4 regions of the Streptomyces vinaceus genome follow, and region 3 is predicted to be linked to each of the others. Evidence: riboswitches for the same ligand, from Rfam matches in the RefSeq annotation. Region 3 holds a riboswitch; each other region holds the start of a gene.

What was found. A riboswitch is a leader RNA that binds a small molecule or an ion and turns the genes downstream of it on or off. The one in region 3 is predicted to bind cobalamin.
Region 1: it holds a riboswitch for cobalamin, as region 3 does, so the genes downstream of both, CP980_RS01495 (DUF4430 domain-containing protein) here and CP980_RS25450 (cobalamin biosynthesis protein) in region 3, are expected to answer to the same signal.
Region 2: it holds a riboswitch for cobalamin, as region 3 does, so the genes downstream of both, CP980_RS10115 (energy-coupling factor ABC transporter permease) here and CP980_RS25450 (cobalamin biosynthesis protein) in region 3, are expected to answer to the same signal.
Region 4: it holds a riboswitch for cobalamin, as region 3 does, so the genes downstream of both, CP980_RS11460 (ribonucleoside-diphosphate reductase subunit alpha) here and CP980_RS25450 (cobalamin biosynthesis protein) in region 3, are expected to answer to the same signal.

Annotation. Positions count from the first base shown of each region.
Region 1 is NZ_CP023692.1:321,282-324,608, forward strand. It holds gene metE (5-methyltetrahydropteroyltriglutamate--homocysteine S-methyltransferase) at 1-2,107, shown strand, start outside; cobalamin riboswitch at 2,175-2,323, shown strand; gene CP980_RS01495 (DUF4430 domain-containing protein) at 2,472-2,960, shown strand; one part of gene CP980_RS01500 (IS5 family transposase) at 3,003-3,327, shown strand, end outside.
Region 2 is NZ_CP023692.1:2,331,675-2,335,001, reverse strand. It holds gene CP980_RS10130 (energy-coupling factor ABC transporter ATP-binding protein) at 1-348, opposite strand, end outside; gene cbiQ (cobalt ECF transporter T component CbiQ) at 345-1,094, opposite strand; gene CP980_RS10120 (energy-coupling factor ABC transporter substrate-binding protein) at 1,098-1,457, opposite strand; gene CP980_RS10115 (energy-coupling factor ABC transporter permease) at 1,463-2,155, opposite strand; cobalamin riboswitch at 2,185-2,379, opposite strand; gene CP980_RS10110 (SsgA family sporulation/cell division regulator) at 2,643-3,050, opposite strand; gene CP980_RS10105 (hypothetical protein) at 3,250-3,327, opposite strand, start outside.
Region 3 is NZ_CP023692.1:5,643,538-5,646,864, reverse strand. It holds gene CP980_RS25460 (inorganic phosphate transporter) at 1-490, shown strand, start outside; gene CP980_RS25455 (hypothetical protein) at 519-740, shown strand; cobalamin riboswitch at 865-1,015, shown strand; gene CP980_RS25450 (cobalamin biosynthesis protein) at 1,054-2,013, shown strand; gene CP980_RS25445 (cobyric acid synthase) at 2,010-3,327, shown strand, end outside.
Region 4 is NZ_CP023692.1:2,620,820-2,624,146, reverse strand. It holds gene CP980_RS11460 (ribonucleoside-diphosphate reductase subunit alpha) at 1-1,041, opposite strand, end outside; cobalamin riboswitch at 1,182-1,305, opposite strand; gene CP980_RS11455 (GNAT family N-acetyltransferase) at 1,357-1,857, opposite strand; gene CP980_RS11450 (Uma2 family endonuclease) at 1,936-2,520, shown strand; gene CP980_RS11445 (CstA-like transporter-associated (seleno)protein) at 2,569-2,766, opposite strand; gene CP980_RS11440 (carbon starvation CstA family protein) at 2,763-3,327, opposite strand, start outside.

The sequences.
Region 1 (3,327 bases), 5.3 Mb from region 3:
GTACTACGACCACGTCCTGGACACCAGCGTCATGGTCGGCGCCGTCCCCGAGCGCCACCGCGCGGCCGTCGCGGCCGACCGCCTGGACGGCTACTTCGCGATGGCCCGCGGCACCCAGGACGTGGCCCCGCTGGAGATGACCAAGTGGTTCGACACGAACTACCACTACCTGGTCCCCGAGCTCGGTCCGGACACGGTCTTCACCGCCGACCCCGGCAAGCAGGTCGCCGAGCTGGAGGAGGCCCTCGCGCTCGGGCACACCGCCCGCCCGGTCCTCGTCGGCCCCCTCACCTACCTGCTGCTGGCCAAGCCCGCGCCCGGCGTGGCCGCCGACTTCCAGCCGATCACGCTGCTCGACCGGCTCCTGCCCGTGTACGCCCGGGTCCTGGCCGAGCTGCGCGCCGCGGGCGCCGAGTGGGTCCAGCTGGACGAGCCCGCGCTGGTCCAGGACCGCACCCCGGCCGACCTGAACGCCGCCGCCCGCGCCTACCGCGAGCTCGGTGCGCTGACCGAGCGGCCCAAGCTGCTCGTCGCCTCCTACTTCGGCCGGCTCGGCGAGGCCCTCCAGGTGCTGGCCGCGGCCCCGGTCGAAGGCCTGGCCCTCGATTTCACGGCGGGCGGCGCCGCGAACCTCGCCGACCTCGCCGCCGTCGGCGGGCTCCCCGGCAAGCGCCTGGTCGCCGGTGTGGTCGACGGCCGCAACGTCTGGATCAACGACTACCAGAAGTCCCTGACCACCCTCGGTACCCTCCTGGGCCTCGCCGGCCAGGTGGACGTGGCCGCGTCCTGCTCCCTCCTGCACGTGCCGCTCGACGCGAGCGCCGAGCGGGACATCGATCCGCAGATCCGGCGCTGGCTCGCCTTCGCCCGCCAGAAGACCACCGAGATCGCCACGCTCGCCCGCGGCCTCGCCCGGGGCACGGACTCCATCGCGGCCCAACTGGCCGCCAACCGCGCCGACCTGGCGTCCCGGGCATCCTCCTCGATCACCCGTGACCCCGCCGTCCGCGCCCGTACCGCCGCGATCACCGATGCCGACGGGCGGCGCTCGCAGCCCTACGCGCAGCGCACCGCGGCCCAGCGCGCCCTCCTCGGGCTGCCGTTGCTGCCCACCACGACCATCGGCTCCTTCCCCCAGACGAACGAGCTGCGCACCGCGCGCGCCGACCTGCGGGCCGGCCGCATCGGCACCGCCGGCTACGAGGAGCGGATCAAGGACGAGATCCGCGAGGTGCTCTCCTTCCAGGAGAAGGCCGGTCTGGACGTCCTGGTGCACGGCGAGCCCGAACGCAACGACATGGTGCAGTACTTCGCCGAGCAGCTCACCGGCTACCTCGCCACGCAGCACGGCTGGGTGCAGTCGTACGGCACCCGCTACGTCCGGCCGCCGGTCCTGGCCGGGGACATCTCCCGCCCGGAGCCGATGACCGTCCGCTGGACCACGTACGCCCAGTCCCAGACGTCCAGGCCGGTCAAGGCCATGCTGACCGGCCCGGTCACGATGCTCGCCTGGTCCTTCGTACGCGACGACCAGCCGCTCGGCGAGACCGCGCGGCAGGTCGCCCTCGCCCTGCGCGACGAGGTCGACGACCTCGAAGCCGCCGGGACCTCGGTGATCCAGGTCGACGAACCCGCCCTGCGGGAGACCCTGCCGCTGCGCGCGGCCGACCACGCCGAGTACCTCGCGTGGGCCACCGAGTCCTTCCGCCTCACCACCGGCGGCGTCCGGCCGGACACCCAGATCCACACGCACATGTGCTACGCGGAGTTCGGCGATATCGTCCAGGCCATCGACGACCTCGACGCCGACGTGATCAGCCTGGAGGCCGCCCGCTCCCACATGCAGGTCGCCGGCGAACTGGCCGCGCACGGCTACCCCCGCGAGGCCGGCCCCGGTGTCTGGGACATCCACTCCCCGCGCGTTCCGAGCACCGAGGAGGCGGCCGCGCTGCTGCGGAGGGGGCTCCGGGCCATCCCCGCCGAACGGCTCTGGGTCAACCCGGACTGCGGCCTCAAGACCCGCGGCTGGACCGAGACCCGCGCCTCCCTGGAACATCTCGTCGCGGCCGCGCATGAGGTCCGCGCGGAACTCACGGCCGGCGACTGACCCCCTGACGCGCGGGCGGTGCGTGCCGAAGTACGCTTCCACGCACTGCTCTTCGGCCCGTACGATGCGTTCTGCTCCGGCCCACCGCGGCCGGAGCACACAACCGAATGCATGCACAACTGGGGGAAGCCGGTGGGAATCCGGCGCTGACCTGCAACCGTGAACGGCGCCCGGTGCGCCGTGAGTCGGAGAACCCGGGGTGGGATGTGCACCGCTTCCCACTGTCACGGTCTGCAGTCCGAAGCCCCAGCCTGACCCGGCACCCGGGTGCGCTCCCCTCCAGGGCGTGCGCACGGGGTGTGCGCGGGTGGGGGTCGAAGGGTTCGCGCCGGCAGACCCGAAGATCCCACCAGGAAGGCTCTCCATGCGCCAGATCCTCGTCCGCCGCTCCGTGATCACCACGGCCGCCCTCGGTCTCGCCCTCGCCACCGCTCCGGCCGCGGCCGAGGCGAAGTCCAAGCCGGACACGAACGCGGCGGTCAAGGTGGACGTGACCGTCCAGGGCCCCGACGGGCTGCTGTTCAAGGGCAAGGTCAAGACCAAGGGCCACGACGTCACCACCGTGACCGGCGGCACCCACCAGTGCGACGGCACCAACGGCGGCGCCCACCCGTCCAAGGTCCCCACCCCGACCGCGGCCCTCGACGACGCCGCCCACAAGAAGGGCTTCACCTGGGACGGCACCTGGTACGCGTCCTTCGACGACTACTCCGTCGACACCATAAAGAACGTCAGCGGCGGCGGCTCCGCCTACTGGAGCATCGCCGTCAACGGCACCCCCACCCCGGTCGGCGGCTGCCAGTTCAAGCTGAGCGCCGGCGATCAGGTGTCCTTCACCTGGACGTCCTTCTAGAGCCTGTCGTCAAAGTGATCTTGGGTTGTGGATCATGGAGTGATGATATGCCGCCATGAACTGTCCGATGCCGAGTGGGAGCTCATACGTCCCTTGCTGCCCCGGCCTGCGCTGGGGCGGCCCCGGCAGGACGACCGGATGGTCCTCAACGGGATCGTATGGAAGTTCCGCACCGGTGTCCCCTGGCGGGACGTGCCCGAGCGGTACGGCCCGTGGGCCAGCCTCCACACCCGCTTCCGGCGCTGGGCGGCGGACGGCACGTTCGACCGGATGCTGCGGGCCGCGCAGGCGAACGCGGACGCGGCGGGTGACATCGACTGGCTGGTGTCGGTCGATTCCACCATCGTCCGCGCCCACCAGCACGCCG
Region 2 (3,327 bases), 3.3 Mb from region 3:
CTCGTCCGCCGCCAGCCCCAGGTTCATCGGGCCGAAGGACACGTCCTGTTCCACCGAGGCCGCGAACAGCTGGTCGTCCGGGTCCTGGACCACCAGCTGCACCGCCGTGCGCAGGCGGGTCAGCCCCGCCCGGTCGTACGAGACCGCCGTCCCGTCGAGGCGCAGCGAACCCGGGCCGGGCCGCAGGCCCCCGCTCAGCAGCCGCATCAGCGTGGTCTTGCCACTGCCGTTGCGGCCCAGCAGGACCAGCGCGCGGTCCGGCGCGATGGCGAAGTCCACGCCGGCCAGGACCGCCGGGCCGTCCTCGTACGCGTAACCGGCGCCGGCCAGTTCCACCAACGGGTTCACAGGTAGAGCCCCTTCAGGGTGAGGGTCAGGGTGATCAGGGCGGCCAGCAGCGCCCCCGACGCCGCCAGGAACCGCCAGGACAGGGCCGCCTCGGGTACGAGGACCCGCAGCGCGCCGTCGTATCCGCGCCCGGCCAGGCCCTCCTGGAGCCGCGCCGCGCGATCGAAGGCCCGTACGAAGGACGTCGCGGCGAGCCCGGCCAGCGAACGCCACACCGCCGCCCGCCCGGACTGGCCCAGCCGGGCCGCCTGGGCGCGCCGGACCTGGGTCATCGAGTCCAGCAGCAGGAAGCCGATGCGGTACATGACCAGGGCCACGTCCACCACCGGCGCCGGGACCCCGGCCCGGACCAGCCGGGGCAGCACGTCCGAGACGGGCGTGGTGAAGGCGAAGAGCAGCACGCCGAGGGAGGCCGCCGAGGTCCGCAGCAGCAGCTCGGCGGCGTGCCGGGGGCCGTCGGGCGCGAGCGAGACGAACCCGCCGGGGCCGCCGACGGCCACCAGCAGTGGGAGCGCGCCGGTGAAGCAGAAGCCCAGCGGGATCCGGAAGGCCCGCCACAGCTGCCGCCCGGCCACGCCGGCCGGGCCGAGCAGCACGGCGAGCGTGGCGGCGGCGACCAGCGGACCGCCGGGCCAGGGCGGCAGGCATACGGCGCTGACCGTCAGGCCGAGCCCCAGCAGGGCCTTTTCCAGGGGATGCCGGCGCCGCCACCGGCTCGCGTGCGCCGCCACGTCGATCGGCAGCACCGCCTACGACTCCGAGGCGGCGGTGTCGGGCCGGTCCGCGGAGGCGTCCGGCCGGGCCGCGGCCGCCGCGGTCGCCTGGCGGCGTCCCTTGCGGACGCCGAAGTAGTACGCGAGCACACCCGCGCCCAGGGCCGCCTGGAGGGCGAACAGGGCCGACTCGACCTCCCCGGACGGGGGTTCGTACAGCGGCGAGAACCACGGCTCGTAGTCGGGCTTCAGCTCCGTGATCGCCGACTCCGCCTGCGCGTCGGCGCCCGCGAACGGCTCCTCCTTGCCCTCGCCCATCCCCAGCGCGATCGGCAGCACGGCCAGCGCCGCCACCAGGAGCAGCAGCAGGCCGTTGATCTTCGCGTTCCGGCTCATGCCCATCACACGGCCGCCTTCTGCTCGCTGCGACCGGTGAACTTCGCGACGCCCAGCCGGACCAGGTCCGACTTGCTCGACTGCATCAGCAGCCGCATCACGAGAACCGTCAGCAGCCCCTCGCTCACCGCGAGCGGGATCTGCGTCACCGCGAAGATGCCGCCGAACTTCGCGAGCGCGCCCGGGAACCCGGTGCCGGGGTCCGGGAAGGCCAGCGCCAGCTGCACGGACGTCACGCAGTAGGTCACCAGGTCGGCGAAGAACGCGCCGAAGAATACGGTCACCATCAGCGGCACGTCGAAGCGCTTCAGCAGCAGGTACACCCCGTACCCGGCCCACGGCCCGGCGATCGCCATCGAGAACACGTTCGCGCCGAGGGTGGTCAGCCCGCCGTGCGCCAGCAGCAGCGCCTGGAAGAGCAGGGTGATCGTGCCGAGCACCGCCATGATGGGCGGCCGGAACAGGATCGCTCCGAGCCCGGTCCCGGTGGGGTGCGAACAACTGCCCGTCACGGACGGGATCTTGAGGGCGGACAGGACGAACGTGAACGCTCCGGACGCCCCGAGCAGCAGCGTGCTCTCCGGGTTCGCCTTCACCTCGCGGGAGAGGGCGCGGACACCGTGGACGACGAACGGAGCGGACGCGGCGCCCCAGGCGACCGCGTGCAAAGGGGGCAGGAACCCCTCGGCTATATGCATGAGTGGGGAGACCTCTCCAGCACCTCGTGGATGGACAACGCGCCCCGGCCGGTCTCCTGGCTCACGGGTGCTGATGCCCTGACCCCGCCTTCCCGGGCGGTGCGGAACCTCCCGCGCCGCCCAGTGGCTTCCCTAAGGAGTGGAGCCGGACTTCCCGTTCACAGTGGCGAGGGCCGCACCGGTTTCCCACCGGTTTCCCGTACACCAAGGCCAGCTGACCCTAGTCGGAGGGACGGACCTGCACCAACCCGGCCCGAACGCCCGCCGGCAGGCGCGGGGCGCTCGGCGCGGTCTCACCGGCACTCGTCGCGGTGCGCGACGTCCAGCACGAGCCGCTCGGGCGCGTGCAGGGTGGAGGAGCGGACCGCCGGCGTCGAGGCGAAGGCGGCGCTCGCCCCAGCGGGCGTTCACGACGAGCGGCGCGGGCCGGACGCTCATGGTTGCACCCAAACCGGGCCCAACTCAACGGATCTTATGGAAACGTCATTTATCGGGGCAGCAGGGTGCTCAGCTGGGCGTCCAGGTCGTAGTGCCGCCGCTCTTCGCCGCGCGGCACCAGGGCGACCAGCCGCCGGCACAGCACCCGCACGTCCTTCGCCCGGGCGGACACCACGCAGCTCTGCGCGCCGTTGCTGAAGGCGAGGAAGACCCGCGGCTCCCCGCCCTGCCAGCGCGGCCACACCCGGACGTCGCCCTCGCCCGTCACGCAGGTCTCCCCGTCGAGCAGCAGGTCCCGGGAGAACACCCAGCGCGCCAGGTGCGTCCCGGCGCCGCGGAAGTCGAGCGCCAGCTCGTAGGGCCGGTCGCGGCGGTACGTGAAGGCCCCGGACACCGGCACGGGCTCGGGGGAGGCCTCCAGCCGGAGGGGGAGGACGCGGTACTCGATGCCGTCCATGCGCTGCGCCTCTCTGTCGTGCCCCGCCCGGGGCGCTCGCGGCCCCTCTCGGGCAAGCTAGCCCACCCCCCGGCCGCCCCCGCGGGCCGAAGGTCCCGACCCCGGGGGCCGCTGGGCCCGTCTTCGCACAGGAACGGGGCCGGGAACGCGAAGGGGCCCGCCCTCCGGGGGGAGGGCGGGCCGCCGCGTCACCGGTCCGTTACGGGACGGGGTGGAAGACGAACGAGCCGTTGGCCTGACCGATGGCCGTGTAGCCGGCGCCGTTGGCCTGGGCGCC
Region 3 (3,327 bases):
CGTCATCCTGGCCTCCTCCACCCTCGGCTTCTCCCTCTCCACCACCCACGCGTGCTCCGGCGCCGTCATGGGTGCGGGCCTCGGCCGCAAGGGAGGCGTGGTCCGCTGGTCCACCGCCAGCCGCATGTTCATCGCCTGGGGCCTGACCCTGCCGGCCGCCGCCGTCGTCGCCTCCGGTGCCGAGCTGGTCATGCGCACCGGTGACGTCGGTGTCGCCGCCGTCGCGCTCTTCCTGGTCGCCTCCTGCGTCGCCATCTGGCTCATCTCGCGCCGCCAGGTCGTCGACCACAGCAACGTCAACGAGGTGCAGCCGGCCGCGGCCGAGGAGCCGGGCGTCGTCACCACGGCCATGGCCGCCGTCACCGTCCCGCCGACGGTGGCCGCCGAGGCCGCCGCCGGTACGACCGCCGCGGTCACGGACGAGGCGCTGAAGGCCACCATCCCGGCGGCCGCACCGACCACGCCGGCGGCCCCCGCCGCCGCGGTCTGACCCCGAGAACGACAGAGGAATCCGCAGTATGAAGATCGACTGGGCAGCACTCGGCTCCGTCTTCGGGGTCAGCCTCTCCGCCACCGTCGCCCTCGTGGCCCTGTTCACCCTGGGTCTGGTGGGCCTCTCCAAGCACGAGACCGCCACCGAGCAGGGCGGCGCCGCCACCCTCGCCCGCAGCGGCGCGTACGCCTGCTTCGCGCTCGTCGCGGCGGCCGTGGGGTACGGGATCTACCTGATCGTCAGCTGACCCGGTCCGACCGACCGGTCCACGGCGTGCCGAAGCTCCCTCCGGGATTCCCGGGGGGAGCTTTCGTGCGCCCGCGACCCGCCTCCCTGACCTGCACCGCCGCAGGTCAACGGCGAGTTGACGGGCCTTCTCGGTGCGTGGTGGACTGCCCGAGCCAATACGGCGGCATGGAGAGGAAGTCCGGTGCGAATCCGGCGCGGTCCCGCCACTGTCACCGGGGAGCACGCGGCGCGTGCGCCCCGGGAGCCAGGAACTCCCACCGCCGGACACGTCGAACCAGGGCGCGGACCCTGAGTGAGGACATACCTGCACCATGCGTGCCGACCGCGTCTTCGCGTACGGCGCCACGGCGGGCCTGATCGGCGACCGGATCCTCGGTGATCCGCGCCGGGGGCACCCCGTGGCCGCCTTCGGACGAGCCGCCACCGCCGTCGAGCGCGCCCTGTGGCGCGACGACCGCGCACGGGGCGTTCTGCACACCCTCATATGCGCCGGGGGCGCGGCAGCCGTCGGCGCGCTGGGCGCCCGCGCCGTGCGCTCCCGGCCCGCGGCCACCCGTATCGCCCTGACCGCGGTGGCCACCTGGGCCGTCGTCGGCGGCACCTCGCTGGGCCGGGAGGCCCGCGCCATCGGCGGCGCGCTCGCCGCCGGGGACGCCGAGGTGGCCCGGGAGCGGCTGCCGCACCTGTGCGGGCGCGATCCGCAGGCCCTGGACGGGCAGCAGATGGCCCGCGCCGTCGTGGAGTCGGTCGCCGAGAACACCTCCGACGCGGTGGTCGGCGCCCTGGTGTGGGGCGCCGCGGCCGGTGTCCCGGGGCTGCTGGCGTTCCGCGCCGTGAACACCCTGGACGCGATGGTCGGCCACAAGTCCCCGCGCCACCTGCGCTACGGCTGGGCCTCGGCCCGGCTCGACGACCTCATGGGCTGGCCGGGCGCCCGGCTGACCGCGCTGGCCGCCGCGGCGGCCGGGCCCGACCGGCGGGGAGCCGTACGCGCCTGGCGCGCGGACGCCGCCGCACACCCGAGCCCGAACGCCGGGCCCGTGGAGGCCTCCTTCGCCGGGGCGCTCGGGGTGCGGCTGGGCGGGACCCTTTCGTACGGCGGGCGCATCGAGCACCGGGCCGTGCTGAACGGCGAGGAGGGGCGGCCGGTGGAGGCCGCCGACATCGAACGCGCGGTACGGCTGTCCCGTCAGGTGACGTGGCTGGCGCTGGGGGCGTGCGTGGCACTGCGCTGTGCGGTCTCGTACGGCATACGGAAGGGGCGCGGATGAGCGGCGCGAAGCAGCTCGGCGGGGGACTTCTCGTCGCCGGCACCACATCGGACGCGGGCAAGAGCGTGGTCACGGCGGGCATCTGCCGCTGGCTGGCCCGGCAGGGCGTGAAGGTGGCGCCGTTCAAGGCGCAGAACATGTCGCTGAACTCGTTCGTGACGCGCGAGGGCGCCGAGATCGGGCGCGCGCAGGCGATGCAGGCGCAGGCGGCCCGCGTGGAGCCGACGGCGCTGATGAACCCGGTGCTGCTCAAGCCCGGCAGCGACCGCAGCAGCCAGGTGGTGCTGCTGGGCAAGCCGGTGGGCGAGATGAGTGCGCGCGGCTACCACGGGGGGCGCCAGGAGCAGTTGCTCGGCGTCGTCACGGACTGCCTGGAGCAGCTGCGGGGCACGTATGACGCCGTGATCTGTGAGGGGGCCGGCAGTCCGGCCGAGATCAACCTGCGCCGGACCGACATCGTGAACATGGGCATCGCGCGGGCCGCCCGGTTCCCGGTGGTCGTGGTCGGGGACATCGACCGGGGCGGGGTCTTCGCCTCGTTCTTCGGGACGACGGCCCTGCTGTCGCCGCAGGACCAGTCGCTGATCGCCGGATACATGGTCAACAAGTTCCGCGGCGACGTGTCGCTGCTGGAGCCCGGCATGGAGATGCTGCGCGGCCTGACCGGGCGCGCCACGTACGGGGTGCTGCCGTTCAAGCACGGCCTGGGCATCGACGAGGAGGACGGGCTCCGGGTCTCCCTGCGGGGCGCGGTGCGCGAATCGGTCGTGGCCCCGCCGCTCGGCGAGGACGTGCTGCGGGTCGCGGTGTGCGCGGTCCCGCTGATGTCGAACTTCACGGACGTGGACGCGCTGGCGGCGGAGCCGGGCGTGGTGGTGCGGTTCGTGGACCGGGCCGAGGAACTGGCCGACGCGGACCTGGTGGTGGTGCCGGGCACGCGCGGCACGGTGAAGGCGCTGGAGTGGCTGCGCGAGCGCGGCCTGGCGGACGCGCTGCTGCGGCGGGCCGCCGAGGGCCGGCCGGTGCTGGGGATCTGCGGCGGCTTCCAGGTGCTCGGCGAGCACATCGAGGACGAGGTCGAGTCGCGGGCGGGCTCGGTGGACGGGCTGGGCCTGCTGCCGGTACGGATCCGCTTCGAGCGGGAGAAGACCCTGGAGCGGCCTTCCGGGACGGCGCTCGGCGAGGCGGTCGACGGGTACGAGATCCACCACGGGGTGGCCGAGGTGCTCGGCGGGGAACCGTTCCTGGACGGGTGCCGGGTCGGCTCGGTGTGGGGCACGCACTGGCACGGCTCACTGGAGTCGGACGGCTTCA
Region 4 (3,327 bases), 3.0 Mb from region 3:
CGGCACCCAGTGGGCGAGGTTCAGGTTGTGCGTACGGCGCTGGTCCTCGCCCGTGTTGTCGCGGAGCTCCAGGAACTCCTCGATGTCCGCGTGCCAGGTCTCCAGGTAGACGGCGGCGGCGCCCTTGCGGCGACCGCCCTGGTTCACTGCGGCGACGGAGGCGTCGAGGGTCTTCAGGAACGGCACGATGCCGTTGGAGTGGCCGTTCGTACCGCGGATCAGCGAACCGCGGGCGCGGATGCGCGAGTACGAGAGGCCGATGCCGCCGGCGTGCTTGGAGAGGCGCGCGACCTGGTGGTAGCGGTCGTAGATCGAGTCGAGCTCGTCCAGCGGGGAGTCCAGCAGGTAGCAGGAGGACATCTGCGGGTGCCGGGTGCCGGAGTTGAAGAGCGTGGGCGAGGACGGCAGGTAGTCCAGGCGGCTCATCAGCCGGTAGAGCGAGGCGACTTCCTCGACGGCCTGGACGGTGTCGTTCTCCGCGAGGCCGCACGCCACGCGCAGCATGAAGTGCTGCGGGGTCTCGACCACCTGGCGGGTGATCGGGTGGCGCAGCAGGTAGCGGCTGTGCAGGGTGCGCAGGCCGAAGAAGCCGAAGCGGTCGTCGGCGCCCTCGGCGAGCGTGTGCTCGACCAGCGCGTCGAGGCGGCTCGCGTGCAGCGCCACGAACTCGGCGGTGCGGTCCGCGATCAGGCCCTCGCGGTGGCCGACCGCGACGGAGGCGGAGAAGGAGGTGGCCCCCTGGCCCGCGGCTTCCTCGGCGACGGCCAGCGTCAGCAGCCGGGCGGCGAGCCGGGAGTACGCCGGGTCCTCGGAGATCAGACCGGCGGCGGCCTCCGTGGCCAGAGCGCGCAGTTCCGCCTCGTCGGCGGCGGCGCTGCGCCCGCGGAGCGCGGCGGCGGCGACCCGGCCCGGGTCGGTGTCGGGGAGGTCGGCCGTCAGCTCGGTGAGGGTACGCAGCAGCGCGGCCCCAGGTCCCCCGGTCTCGATTCCGGTGTCGGACGGGTCGGACTCGGCGCGCGGTGCGGAAGGCGCGATGGTCACGGGGGGAGCTCTCCCTCGCTCGGCTCCGGGACACCTGCGGCGCGGGTTCGAGCGGGCGCGCGCGGGCATGACGGGGCAGCACCGCGCGGCGTCCACCGGCCCAACCGCGAGGCCCGGACGTATCGACACCCGGTTCGGTCGAGCCGGGCGCACTGTCGGCAGGTCATCGGACTTGCGGTGACACCAATGGGTGTACTTCATACCGTTGCGGGACAGTTCCGGATTCGCACCGGATTCCCCTGCGACGACAGCGAGCACGAGCATACATGTGGGGGCCGCTTCCTGTGCGACCCCCTAGATGTTGTGTCGGCGTGGCTACAGTTCGAGACCGTACGTGAGCAGAGGGAGGTCGGGAACGGGCTCCCAGTCCCGTTCCGGCGTCCGCACGAAGCCGAGCCGTTCGTAGATCCGGTGCGCGCCGACCATGTCCCGCGTGGTCGACAGGACGAGGCGCCGTACGCCCTCGACGGCGCGGGCTCGGTCGATGCAGGCCCGTACGAGGGCCTCCCCGGCGCCCCGCCCGCGGCCCTCCCGGGCGACGGCCAGCATCCGGAACTCGGCCTCGCCGGGCCCGGCGATGTCGCACAGCCGGCTCCCGGGCGCGGCGAAGGCCACGCCGCCGAGGAGCCGGCCGTCGCCCGTCGCGGCGACGAGTATGACCCCGTCGGCGGCGCGCCCCGCCACATCGCGCAGCCGCGCGAGGTACGGGTCGTCCTCGCCGAACGTCAGCAGCCCGTCCCCGAGGTAGGCCTGCGCGGTGAGGTCCCCGAGCGCCTCGTACTCCGCCGCCAGCGCTTCCCTGATCACGATGTCCATGCGGTCGAGTGTGCCGGACGGCTGTCGGTGCCCGGCGCTATCGTCGGTGACAGCACCGTCGAGAAGGGCGAGCGAGGCATGACCGTGATGACAGATCGGCCCCAGATGCTGACCGAAGAGTTCGAGACCGTGGCGCGGATAGCCGCCAGAGAGGTCGAAGGGCTGCGGTTCGAGTTCATCAACGGGAAGCTGGGGGTCAAGGCGGTGCCGGACGGGGACCACGGGACGATCATTGTGTGGTTGTCGCGCATGTGCATGCAGTCGCGGCCGGACCTGTGGTTCTACGCTGAGCAGGGGATCAAGGTCCAGCGGTATCGCAATGGCCGCGCTCGGCCCGATGGCGTCCTGGTGTTGACCGCCTCTCTCGCAGGACATGGGGAATGGGCCGACCCCGACCCCGTGCTGATGGTCGTGGAGGTCACGTCGTACGACACCGACACGGACGCCCGCGACCGACACGAGAAGCCTCGTGGTTACGCGGAGACCGGCATTCCTGTGTACCTGCTCATCGACCGGGAGAAGTGCGAGGTCACCGTCCACAGTGAGCCGGACGGCAGTCGTTACGAGAGCGTCCGCACAGTCCCGTTCGGGAAGGACATCGAAATTCCCGAACCCGTCGGCATCACCCTGCCTACCGAGCCCCTCAAGGAGTGGGTGCACTGAGCGTGCCGAAGGGCCCCGCCGATGCAGCGGCGGGGCCCTTCATGGGCGTCAGCAGCAGCCGAACCCCTCGCGGGGGTCGGCCTCGCGCGCGTCCGTACGGGCGCGTTCGAAGGCGCGGCGGGTCATGACCTGCGCGTCCGGGTCGTGCGTACGGGCGTGCACGACGTAGCGGTCGTACGCCGCCTCGCCCGAGAACTCCCGTACGAAGTACCGCGCCTTCGCCAGCGCCGCGCGGACCCCGCTCACGCCACCGGCTCCTTCGCTCGGCCACCGCCCGAGTCCAGGCCGGCGGCGGCGAGCTCCGCCCGCTCCTCGGGCGTGGCGATGAGCCCGGCCGGGGCGACGATCTTCGACTCGGTCCACGGGACCTCGGAGAGCCTGACCGCCTCCGGGTTGCCGGCGGCCTTCACGCAGGTCCGCGCCGCGTCCAGCAGCACGATGACGATCAGGACCGCGAAGAGCGCCGACAGCACCCCGTCGACCGTGGCGTTCGTGACGATCGTGTGCATCTCGCCCATGTTCTTGGCGGGCGGCAGGACCTTCCCGGCGTCGATCCCGCTCTGGTACTTGTCGCGCTGCGCGAAGAAGCCGACCTTCACGTCGTCGGAGAACACCTTCTGCCAGCTCGCGGTCAGCGTGACGGCAACGTCCCAGGCCAGCGGGACCCCGGTCACCCAGGCCCACTTGAGCCGACCGGACTTCACCAGCAGCGTGGTGCAGACGGCCAGCGCCACCGCGGCGAGCAGCTGGTTCGCGATACCGAACAGCGGGAACAGCTGGTTGATGCCGCCCAGCGGGTCCTTGATG